One region of the Streptomyces sp. NPDC093018 genome, then DNA from elsewhere that is predicted to be linked to it. Evidence: riboswitches for the same ligand, from Rfam matches in the RefSeq annotation. Region 1 holds a riboswitch; the other holds the start of a gene.

The links. Region 1 has a riboswitch for ZMP and ZTP ahead of AB0N90_RS19940 (glycine hydroxymethyltransferase). Riboswitches for the same ligand answer to the same signal wherever they lie in the genome.
Region 2: another riboswitch for ZMP and ZTP. It lies ahead of AB0N90_RS17645 (bifunctional 5,10-methylenetetrahydrofolate dehydrogenase/5,10-methenyltetrahydrofolate cyclohydrolase); the one in region 1 lies ahead of AB0N90_RS19940 (glycine hydroxymethyltransferase).

The regions. Positions count from the first base shown of each region.
Region 1 covers NZ_JBFBFF010000008.1:145,823-151,637, reverse strand. The annotation lists gene AB0N90_RS19965 (PLP-dependent aminotransferase family protein) at 1-506, shown strand, start outside; gene AB0N90_RS19960 (helix-turn-helix domain-containing protein) at 524-1,381, opposite strand; gene AB0N90_RS19955 (DMT family transporter) at 1,617-2,468, opposite strand; gene AB0N90_RS19950 (hypothetical protein) at 2,597-2,977, shown strand; gene AB0N90_RS19945 (glutathionylspermidine synthase family protein) at 2,991-4,175, shown strand; ZMP/ZTP riboswitch at 4,248-4,336, shown strand; gene AB0N90_RS19940 (glycine hydroxymethyltransferase) at 4,370-5,815, shown strand, end outside.
Region 2 covers NZ_JBFBFF010000007.1:16,710-22,524, reverse strand. The annotation lists gene AB0N90_RS17665 (S-(hydroxymethyl)mycothiol dehydrogenase) at 1-882, opposite strand, end outside; gene AB0N90_RS17660 (acyltransferase domain-containing protein) at 1,149-1,931, shown strand; gene AB0N90_RS17655 (hypothetical protein) at 1,941-2,246, opposite strand; gene AB0N90_RS17650 (nuclear transport factor 2 family protein) at 2,419-2,784, shown strand; ZMP/ZTP riboswitch at 3,155-3,234, shown strand; gene AB0N90_RS17645 (bifunctional 5,10-methylenetetrahydrofolate dehydrogenase/5,10-methenyltetrahydrofolate cyclohydrolase) at 3,261-4,121, shown strand; gene AB0N90_RS17640 (alcohol dehydrogenase catalytic domain-containing protein) at 4,292-5,317, opposite strand; gene AB0N90_RS17635 ((2Fe-2S)-binding protein) at 5,634-5,815, shown strand, end outside.

The DNA of each region.
Region 1 (5,815 bases):
TCGACCCCGACCGTGTCGTCTACCTCGGCACCGCCAGCAAGTCCCTCGCCCCCGGCATCCGGCTGGGCTGGATGGTGCTGCCGCCGGCCCTCGCCCGGGAGGTGACCGCGGCCAAGGGACACGTCGACACCGTGGGCGTGCTCGAACAGCTCACCCTCGCCGAGTTCCTCACCTCAGGGGCCTACGACCGCCAGGTCCGCGCCTCCCGGCTGCGCTACCGGCGCCGCCGCGACGCCCTCGCCGCGGCCGTCGCCGAACGCGCCCCCGCCGTCCGGGTCACCGGGGTCGCCGCCGGTCTGCACGCCCTGCTGCGACTGCCCCCGGGCACCGAGCCCTCCATCGTCCAGGCCGCCGCCTGGCAGGGCCTCGCCCTGCACGGCCTCTCCTTCCACCGCCATCCCGACTCCGTCGCCGAACCGGTCGACGCACTGGTGGTGGGCTACGGAACCCCACCGGACAGCGCATGGACAGGAGCCCTGGAGGCACTGTGCAGGGTGCTGCCCTAGGGGGTGCCCGCGCAGGGTCAGTCGGTGAGTGGGCGGAAGATCAGGAAGAAGAAGCGGGCGCCCGGTGAACCCAGTGGCTGCGCGGCGCACAGGGTCACCAGGCCGCGGGTCGAAGGGGTGTGCTTCTCGCAGCACCGTTCGGTTTCGTCGGCGGCGAGTCCCGAGTGCCGTACCGGCCGGGTGTCGCCGTCCTGCTGCACATAGGTGATGTCGTGCCGGCGGTAGATGGGCCCGACCACGGGGTCGTCGTTCACCTCCGCGTCCAGCTGCCGCAGATCGGGATTGTCGGGGTGGGCCGCGACGGCCGCCCGCAGCTGGGCCGCGACCGGTGCTGCCCAGCGCTCCGCCCAGTCCAGCAGATGGTGCTCGCGCGCCTCCTCGCGCAGCAGCATCCAGCGCATCACGTTCCGCTCGGGCAACTCGGGCTCCGCGCCCTCGGCCCGGGGGAACATGCGCAGGAAGTCGTCGTTCCAGGCGAGGAGGTTCCACGCCACGTCGTTGACGTAGCAGGGCACGCCGGACACGCCCTGGACGGCCGTGAACCAGGCCGGGTCGACCCGGGTGCCGGCCTCGGGGTTCATGGGGACCGGCGGCTCATGACCCAGCGCGTAGACGTACAGCGCGCCCCGCTCCGGCTCGGCCATCCGCAGCACGGTGGAGACCGCGTCCAGGAACTCGGGCGCGGGCGAGGGCATGTCGCCCCGCTCCAGCTGCGCGTACGTGCGCTCGGAGACGTACAGCGCGTGCGCCACCTGGGCCTGGGAGAGCCCGGCGGACCGGCGGCCGCGGCCGGTGCGGCGGGGCCAGCCCAGCTCGCTGGGGTCGATCAGCGAGCGCTTGTGCCGCAGCAGCGACCGCAGGGCTTCCCTGTCCATCCCCAACTCCCTCTCGGCGCGGACCGTCTCACCGGCCCGGCAAATAACGGAAGTCTACGTTCCTGAAATTCAGGTTCCGGAAAAAGCAGCTCCTGGTCACGGAGGTGTGATTGTCGCAGGATGGTCCCCGGACCGGTTGCGCTGCGGGGGGCGCAGCCGGTCCATCACTTTTCGGGGGCCCGCTCACCGGCCGCTGTCACCGGTCTCTGTCTCCGGCCTCTGCCACCGGTCTCGGTCACCGGTCCGTCGGCTGTTCCGTCCCCTCCGTCGGCTCCGCCTCCGGGGCCTCGCCGAAGCGGGCCAGGGCCAGGGCGCCGGCCACGGCCACCGCGAAGCCCAGGATCGCCAGCCAGGCCATGCCCTCGCGGGTGCGGTCGCCGAGCCAGACGACGCCGATCGCGGCGGGGCCGAGCGTCTCGCCGAGCACCATCCCGGCCGTCGCCGTCGTGACCGAGCCGCGCTGGAGGGCCGAGGTCAGCAGGATGAACGCGGCGCCACCGCCGATCAGCAGGGCGTACGCCGCGGGGTTGGTGAGCAGGTCGGCGGGCGCGAGGCTGTCGATCAGCCGGACCGTCACCTCGACCACCCCGAAACCGCACCCGGCACCGAGCCCCAGCACCAGCCCCCGCGCCGGACCGGACAGCCGGCCGCCCGCGAGCCCGAGCAGCAGCAGCCCGACCGCCACCGCGAGCATCACCCACCGCAGCGTGTCCGAGCCGCTCTCGCCCCCCTCCGGCCCGGAGGCGAGGCCCAGCATCGCGAGCCCGGCGCACACCACACCCACCGCGCCCCACTCCACACCGCGCAGCCGCACGTCCAGCAGCCGCGCCGCGACCACCGCCGTCACCGCGAGGCTGGCCGCGAGGGCCGCGCCGACCGCGTAGATCGGCAGCGAGCGCAGCGCCACGATCTGGAACAGGAACCCCAGCCCGTCCAGCCCGAGCCCGGCGATGTACCGCCACTGCCGCAACGCCCGCAGCAGCAGTGCCGCCTCACCGCCACCACCGGGGCCGGCCTGCCGCGCCGCCACCGCCTGCAACACCGTCGCGGTACCGAAACAGACCGCCGCGCCAAGGGCGCACACCATTCCAAAGAGCACAAAGGGACTCTAAGCGAGCCCCGCCACCGCCCTGTCATGCTCACCCCCCTTGGCCGGTTCTCATACCGGTCTCTAGGCTTGCCGCACCGCACATCGCACACGGGGGAGACACGAACATGGCCGAAACAAGGCGACGACTGCGCTCCGGCACGGTGGTCCTCGGCGGCGTCGGACTGCTGGCCGCCGCGCTCACCGCCTGCTCCTCCCAGCCCGACAAGCGCTGCGTGGACCAGAGCAGCTACACCTACGCCAAGGGCTACAAGGTCGTCTCCGACAAGAACTGCAAGACGGTCAAGTCGGCGGTCAACGGCTCCTGGTACTACGGCGGCAAGAAGAAGGGCTCCTGGGTGAGCGGCGGTTCCTTCACCAAGCCCCGCACCGGCTCCGGGCACTCCACGAGCCACTCCACGAACCACTCCTCGACGCACTACGGCTCCGGCTCCGGCGGGGTGCACCGCGGCGGCTTCGGCGGCGGTTCGCACAGCTCCGGCGGCTGACCGGGATCGCCGTATGGAACGCCGTACCCTCACCCCCCGCCCCGACTGGCAGCGCACCGTCGAGGACCAGGGCCTGATCTACCCGCTCACCCGCCACCCCGACGGGAGCCTGCGCCCCTACTGGGACGAGAGCGCGTACTACGTCTTCTCGCTGCCCGAGGTCGAGGCGCTGGAGGAGACGGTCGCCGAACTGCACGCCATGTGCCTGGCGGCGGCCGGCCACATAGTGGATCAGGGCCGCCTCGCCGACCTCGGCATCACCGACCCCGCCGTCGCCGCCGCGGTCACCGAGTCCTGGCGGCGCCGGGCCGAACTCCCCTCCTTCTACGGCCGGTTCGACCTGCGCTACGACGGCACGGGCCCCGCCAAGCTGCTGGAGTACAACGCCGACACCCCCACCTCCCTGGTGGAGGCCGCCTCCCCGCAGTGGTTCTGGATGGAGGACCGCTTCCCCGGCGCCGACCAGTGGAACTCGCTGCACGAACGCCTGGTGGAGTCCTGGCGCAGACAGTCCGCGCTGCTCCCGCCCGGGAGCCTGCTGCACTTCGCGCACTCCGCCGCCGACGAGCTGGGCGAGGACCTGATGACGGTCGCCTATCTGAAGGAGACCGCGGAGCAGGCGGGCCTTGCGACCGACTGGCTCGCCATGGAGGAGATCGGCTGGGACACCCTCTCCGGCCGGTTCGTGGACAACCGGCTCCGGTTCATCCGCGCCCTCTTCAAGCTCTACCCCTGGGAATGGCTCACCACCGACGCCTTCGGCGGCCATGTCCTGGACACCCTGGACAACGGCGGCGGCACCGGCAGCACCCTGTGGATCGAGCCGGCCTGGAAGATGCTCCTGAGCAACAAGGCCCTGCTGGCCGTCCTGTGGGAGCTGTACCCCGGCCACCCCAACCTCCTGCCCTCCTATCTCGACGGCCCCCGCGAGCTCGCCGCCACCACCGGCTACGCCGCCAAGCCCCTCCTGGGCCGCGAGGGCGAGGGCATCACCCTGCACCCGCCGGGCCACCCGCCCGCCGTCCACCCCGAGCCCTGCTGCTACCAGCAGCTCGCGCCCCTGCCCGCCTTCGACGGCAACCACGTCGTCCTCGGCACCTGGGTCATCGACGGCGAGCCCGCGGGCCTCGGCATCCGCGAGTCGGCGGGCCCCGTCACCGACGGATACGCGCGCTTCCTGCCGCACGTCATCCTCTGAGCCGGGCGGTCCGTGTTCTCGCCCGCATGGTGGACGCCCGATCTCCGCCCTCCGGCCCGGCCGGTACGCTGAGCCACGGGCCGTGACTGGCGCGCTGGGATGGGACGGACCATCGGGGAGCGGCCTTGCTGGAAACAGTGCCGTGCGCCTGGGCCGAACGTGAACGCCGAAACGCACCCCGTCCGGAGGTCCCCATGCCAGAGCAGCACCTGTCCACCGAGTCCACCGCCTTCCGCGCCGCCCTCGACGTGATCCGCGCCGTGGAGCCGCGGGTCGCCGACGCCATCGGCCAGGAGGTCACCGACCAGCGCGCGATGCTCAAGCTGATCGCCTCCGAGAACTACGCCTCCCCGGCGACCCTCCTCGCGATGGGCAACTGGTTCAGCGACAAGTACGCCGAGGGCACCGTCGGCCGCCGCTTCTACGCGGGCTGCCGCAATGTCGACACCGTGGAGTCCCTGGCCGCCGAGCACGCCCGCGAACTCTTCGGCGCCCGGCACGCCTACGTCCAGCCGCACTCCGGCATCGACGCCAACCTCGTCGCCTTCTGGGCCGTACTCGCCGACCGCGTCGAGGTCCCCTTCCTGGAGAAGACCGGCGCCCGCCAGGTCAACGACCTCTCCGAGGCGGACTGGGCCGAGCTGCGCCAGGCCTTCGGCAACCAGCGGATGCTCGGCATGTCCCTGGACGCGGGCGGCCACCTCACCCACGGCTTCCGCCCGAACATCTCCGGCAAGATGTTCGACCAGCGCTCCTACGGCACCGACCCCGCGACCGGCCTGATCGACTACGACGCGCTGCGCGCCCAGGCCCGCGAGTTCAAGCCGCTGATCATCGTGGCGGGCTACTCGGCGTACCCCCGTCTGGTGAACTTCCGGATCATGCGCGAGATCGCGGACGAGGTCGGCGCGACCCTCATGGTCGACATGGCCCACTTCGCCGGTCTCGTCGCGGGCAAGGTCCTCACCGGCGACTTCGACCCGGTGCCGCACGCCCAGATCGTCACCACCACCACCCACAAGTCGCTGCGCGGCCCGCGCGGCGGCATGGTGCTGTGCGACGACTCCCTCAAGGACCAGGTGGACCGGGGCTGCCCGATGGTCCTGGGCGGTCCGCTGCCGCACGTCATGGCCGCCAAGGCGGTCGCCCTGGCCGAGGCCCGGCAGCCCGCGTTCCAGGACTACGCGCAGCGCATCGTGGACAACTCCCGGGCGCTGGCCGAGGGCCTGATGCGCCGGGGCGCGACCCTCGTCACCGGCGGCACCGACAACCACCTCAACCTGATCGACGTCGCCGGCTCCTACGGCCTCACCGGCCGCCAGGCCGAGGCCGCCCTGCTCGACTCCGGCATCGTCACCAACCGCAACGCCATCCCGGCCGACCCCAACGGCGCCTGGTACACCTCCGGCATCCGCATCGGCACCCCCGCCCTGACCACCCGGGGCCTCGGTACGGCGGAGATGGACGAGGTGGCGGGCCTGATCGACCGCGTCCTGACCGCCACCGAACCGGGCACCACCAAGTCCGGCGCCCCCAGCAAGGCCTCCCACGTCCTGGACGAGAAGGTCTCCGAGGAGATCGCCAAGCGCGCCACCGACCTGGTGGCGGGCTTCCCGCTCTACCCGGAAGTCGACCTGGGC
Region 2 (5,815 bases), on a different contig from region 1:
GTCCAGCAGGGGCAGTTCGAGCTTCATCTCCGGGGTGGGGACGCCGACGAGGACGACGGTGCCGGCGAGGTCGCGGGCGTAGAAGGCCTGCCGGTACGTCTCCGGGCGGCCGACCGCCTCGATGACGACGTCGGCGCCGAAGCCGCCGGTCAGCTCGCGGACGGCCTCGACCGGGTCGTGCTGCTTGGAGTTGACGGTGTGGGTGGCGCCGAGGGCGCGGGCCTTCTCCAGCTTGCGGTCGTCGATGTCCACGGCGATGATCTTCGCCGCGCCGGCCAGGTCGGCCCCCGCGACGGCGGCGTCGCCGACGCCGCCGCAGCCGATGACGGCGACCGAGTCGCCCCGGCCGACCTGGCCGGTGTTGATGGCGGCGCCGATGCCGGCCATCACACCGCAGCCGAGGAGGCCCGCGACGGCCGGGGAGACGGCCGGGTCGACCTTGGTGCACTGACCGGCGGCGACCAGGGTCTTCTCGGCGAACGCGCCGATGCCGAGGGCCGGGGAGAGTTCCTGGCCGGTGGCGGCGAGGGTCATCTTCTGCTTCGCGTTGTGGGTGTTGAAGCAGTACCAGGGGCGGCCGCGCAGACAGGCCCGGCAATTGCCGCACACGGCACGCCAGTTGAGGACGACGAAGTCACCGGGGGCCACCTCGGTGACACCGTCGCCGACCGACTCCACCACGCCGGCGGCCTCATGGCCGAGGAGGAAGGGGAAGTCGTCGGAGATGCCGCCCTGCTTGTAGTGCAGATCGGTGTGGCAGACGCCGCAGGCCTGGACGCGTACGACGGCCTCGCCCGGCCCGGGATCCGGCACCACGATCGTCTCGACTCGTACGGGCTCGTTCTTGCCCGGTGCGATCACGCCGCGTACTTCCTGCGCCATGCTCTGGTTCCTTCCATCGAGTGCTTACGGTGCAGACCCTACGCGCGTCCGATGGGCGGCGGGACGGGCCACGGCGGTGGCCGTGGATCTTTCCCCCGAGGGCACCCGAGGGGAGCCGAGGGCAGCCGCGGACACCCGATCTGAGGAACGCTTATGAATTGCACAAGAATCGGATCGAATGACGACGTTCGATGATGGCGATTCCTTTGCGAGGTGCGGGAACCCGACCGGTCCGGGTGCTTACCCGACCGTGCCTTCATGGAGGCATGCTCGCTGATGGCCGTAAGGGACGTACCGCATTCCTGTTCTCGGCCGGTGCCTCGCCGCGCCCTGGGACGGAACGTGAACTCGCGGCGGCTTTCCCGCTGTTCGCGAAGACGCTGGACGAGCTGTGCGCCCGTCTGGACCCCTATCTCGAACTGCCGTTGAAAAGCGTGATGTTCGCGGCGCCCGGCACCCGGACGGCGGTGCTGCTGGGCCGGGCGTCGTACGCCGGGCCGGCGCTCTTCGCGCTCCAGGTGGCGCAGTACCGGCTGCTGCGGAGCTGGGGCGCCCGCCCTGATGTGCTGTTCGGGCACGGGGCCGGGCGGATGGCCGCCGCGTACGCCGCCGGGGTCTTCTCACTCGCGGACGGCTGCCACGCGGTCGGCACCCTGGCCCGGCTTCTGGACGGCGCCCTGGGCGAGACGGCCCCGCAGGCGCTGCTCACCGCCTACGGCCGTACGCTCGCCACGCTCCACCCCTGCCCGCCGCGGCTCCCCCTCGTCTCCGACGTCACCGCACGCCCGGTCGGCGCCGAGACCGCGGAGCCGGGGTTCTGGCTGCCGGGCCCGGGGACCCGGCGGTTCGCGGACGTGGCCTCGCTGCTGCACCGGGACGGGGTGCGGACCTGGCTGGAGCTGGGCCCGGCGGACACCCTGACCCGCGCACTGGCCGAGGACCTGCCGCCCGGCACCGCCCCGGCCCCCGGCGCGGCGTACGCCGTGGCCCGGGACTGGGCGGTGCTGGACGCGGGCGGCGGCACCCGGCTGCGCGGCGCCCCGGCGTGACGCGTCGGCTCAGGCCCCCACGGCCGGGAGCAGGCCCGTCACCGGCGCCACGATGTCGGTGACCTGGTGGAGTTCGCTGAGCCGGTTCAGCTCGCTGACCTGGTTCAGGGCCTTGAGCTGCTGGGAGGCCGTGGGCATCTGGGCCCGCTGCGCGGCGGGGATGTCGCCGGCGGTGAGCGAGTCGAGCACGGTCATCGGGTTGATCTGCCCGGTGTGCGAGGCGCTCGCGTCGGCCGCGCTCGCGAGGGGTGCGGCCAGGCCCGTGACCCCGGCGGCGAGTCCGAGGACGGCGACGATACGGCGTGTTGAGATCATGCCCTCAGCAACGGCGAAGGCCCCCGGCCGGACACGGGCGGCGGCCCGCGCTCACTCGTGAGGCGGAGCCCGCCCCGTGCGCTTGCCGAGGCCGCCGGGCCGGGGGACGCTCGAAGACGGGGCCCGTACGGTCCGCCGCGCGCCGGACCGCGAGCGCCTGAAGGAGGTCACCATGGGCACCGCGACAGGCTCCGCCTTCGACACCGAGACACTGCGCCGGGGCATCGAGGGGAACACCGGGAACACCCTGCTGTCCCTGTACGCGGACGACGCGGAGATCCGCATCATCGACCGCAACACCCAGCCCAGCCACCCCAAGATCCTGCACGGCCGCGGCGAGATCGCCGAGATGCTCGACGACGTCTACCGCCGCGACATGATCCACAAGTTGGACCGGTGCGTGGTGCAGGGCGACCACGCCGCGTTCACCGAGTCCTGCCAGTACGGGGACGGCACCCGCGTCCTCGCCGAATCCATGATCACCCTGCGGGACGGGAAGGTCGCCGAGCAGATTCTGATCCAGGCATGGGACGAGTAGGCAGGAGGTTCGCGCGGATCCAGGTCAGCTCCCGGCTGACCTGGACCTTCTCGGCCCGCGCGGTGGTGGGCCGGGCGCGGCCCCGGCGCCGCGGGGCGGTCTCCGCGGCGGGTGTGCCGGTGACGGGCGCGGTGCTGCGGTCGGTCCTGAGGGCGGTGCGTGGACGTCCCCCGGCGGCGGTGCCGCGCGCGTCGCGGTTGCCACGGGTGCCGCGGGTGGTACCGCGGGTCCGGCGCGGACGGACGCGGTGAGCGTTCCCGTTCCCGGCAGCGAGCTTTCGCGGGCGGCCATGAGGTCTCCCGGCCGTGCGCTTGCGGCACGGGCTGGATCACGCCCGCTCCCCGGCCCCCTGCGGGCCTCGGTTACGCTGTGCGCGGGCCGTGACTGGCGCTGAGGTGGAGTACCACCGGGGAGCGGTCCGTATGGCTGCCGCGCGCCTGGGCGTAAGACATCGATCCAGCTCAGGAGTGTGCCGCATGACCCAGGCCCGTCTCATGGACGGAACCGCCCTCGCCCGTCGCATCGTCGAGGACACCGCGCGCAGGGCGGCCGGCCTCACCGCGCGTACCGGTGTGGTGCCCTGTCTCGCGACCGTGCTGGTCGGCGAGGACCCGGCGTCCGTGACGTACGTCCGGATGAAGCAGAACCGCTGCCGCAAGGCCGGTATCACCTCCCGGCACGTGGCCCTGCCCGCGAGTACGTCCACCGCCGAACTGGTGGGCACGCTGCGCGAGTTGTCGGACGATCCGACGGTGCACGGGATCCTGCTCCAGCACCCGGTGGGCGACCATGTCGACGAGCGGGCGGCGTTCGAGGCGATCGCGCCCGAGAAGGACGTCGACGGGGTCACCTTCGCCTCCTTCGCCACGATGAGCTTCGGCCTGCCGGGCTTCGTGTCCTGCACGCCGGGCGGCATCCTGCGGCTGCTGGACGAGTACGGCGTCGAGCCGGCCGGAAAGCGGGCCGTGGTGGTGGGCCGCAGCGCGATCCTCGGCAAGCCGGTGGGCATGCTGCTGCTGGCCAGGGACGCGACGGTGACGTACTGCCACTCGCGCACCCGGGATCTGTCGGCGGCGGTCCGCGAGGCGGACATCGTCGTCGCCGCGGTCGGCCGGCCGCGGCTGCTGCGGGGCCAGGACATCAAGCCCGGCGCGGTCGTGATCGACGCCGGTTACAACGCCGGGAACGTGGGCGACGTCGACTTCGACTCGGCCGTCGAGCGGGCCTCCCTGATCACCCCGGTCCCGGGTGGCGTCGGCCCGATGACGATCGCCACGCTGCTGGAGCAGACGGTGACGGCGGCGGAGGCTGCCGCAGCGGGGCGTGCGGCGGCCTGACGGCGGAGCGGGGGCTGGCGCGGGGGAAGCTCGCGGCGGCCTGACCACAGAGAGGGGGCGGGACCGGCGGGCGCGGACGGCCGTACCGGTCGAACTCGGGCGCGCACGAGGTGAGTTGGCCGCGGCCGCCCGGAGCCGTACTCACACCCCCGCTCTCCCGCTCCCCCGCATCACCCCTCCGTCAGCACCATCCTGAACCTCGCGCCGCCCGCCATCATCTTCCGGTACGCCGCGTCCGCCTCCGTGAGCGGAACCTTCTCCGTCATCGGGCGGATGCCGTGCAGGACGCTGAACGCCATGGTGTCCTCGACGTCCTGCGAGGTCCCCGAGGGGTGGCCCCGGACCACGCGGGCGGCCATGAGGAGCTGGTTGGGGTTGATGTCGAGGGGGGCGATGTCCGCGCCGATGACGACCAGTTCGCCGCGGTGGGTCAGGCCGTCCACGGTCGCGGAGATGGCCTCGGAGTTGCCGGCGGTGCCGAGGACGACCTTGGCACCGCCGAGGGACCGCAGCGCCTCGGCGACCGGGGTGGCGGCGGTGCTGTCGACGTAGTGGTGGGCGCCGAGCTGCTCGGCGAACTCCGCCTTCTGCGGGCCCCGGGCGATCGCGACCGTCTCGAAACCCATCGCGACCGCGTACTGCACACCGAGGTGCCCGAGGCCGCCGAGGCCGAGCACCGCGACCAGGTCGCCGGGGCGTCCCGCGCTGCGCCGCAGCCCGTTGAACGTGGTCACGCCCGCGCAGGCCAGCGGTCCCGCGTCGCTCGCGGCGAGCGCGTCGGGGATCCGGGCCAGGGCGTCGACGGGTGCGATCACCTGCTCGCCGAAGCCGCCGTCGTAGGCCCAGCCCGGCACCTTGAGGCTCTCGCACACGATGAAATCGCCCTCGCGGCAGGCCCGGCAGTGGCCGCAGCTGCCGCCGAACCAGCCCACGGCCACCCGGTCGCCGACCTGCCAGCCGCGCTCCCCCGCCCCCTCGCCCAGCTCCGCGATCCGCCCGGCGATCTCGTGCCCGGGCACCTCGGGGAAGGTGATGCCCGGCACCGCCGCGCTGACGAAGAGCGCGTCGCTGTGGCAGACGCCGCACGCCTCGACGGCGATCCGCGCATGGCCGGGCCCCGGCCGCGGCACCTCGCGCTCGACCACCTCGAACGTGCCGTTCGCGGCGGGCACTTGGGCGACTCGATAGCTGCTCATGGATCTCTCCGGAGAAGGGGGTACGAGCGGTGAGGGGGCGGCCGAGCGGGGGTGCCGGCCGCCGCTCTCCCGGGCGGTCCGGTACGACGGCCCACTCCTTCTCAGCAGACCAGTTCCGGTGCGATCGCGCGCGCCGAACGCCCTTCGCCGGACCCGGCCGCCCGGCCCCCGCCCCGGGGGTCGCGTTCAGCGGGTACTCCGAGCCGATGGATCACTCCGTCTCAGCGCTCGCCGGGTCCACACCCCGGTCATAGAGTGACCTATATCATGCCGGACCGGCTGATATCGACGCCTGCCCGCACGGTCTGGAGGGCGCATGACGCACATCAAGGTGAACGTGGACGGCACGATCTACGAGGACGACGTGGAGCCGCGGCTGCTCCTCGTCCACTATCTGCGTGACCGCCTCGGTCTGACCGGCACCCCGATCGGCTGCGACACCTCCAACTGCGGGGCGTGCACGGTCGACCTGGACGGCGCGACCGCCAAGAGCTGCTC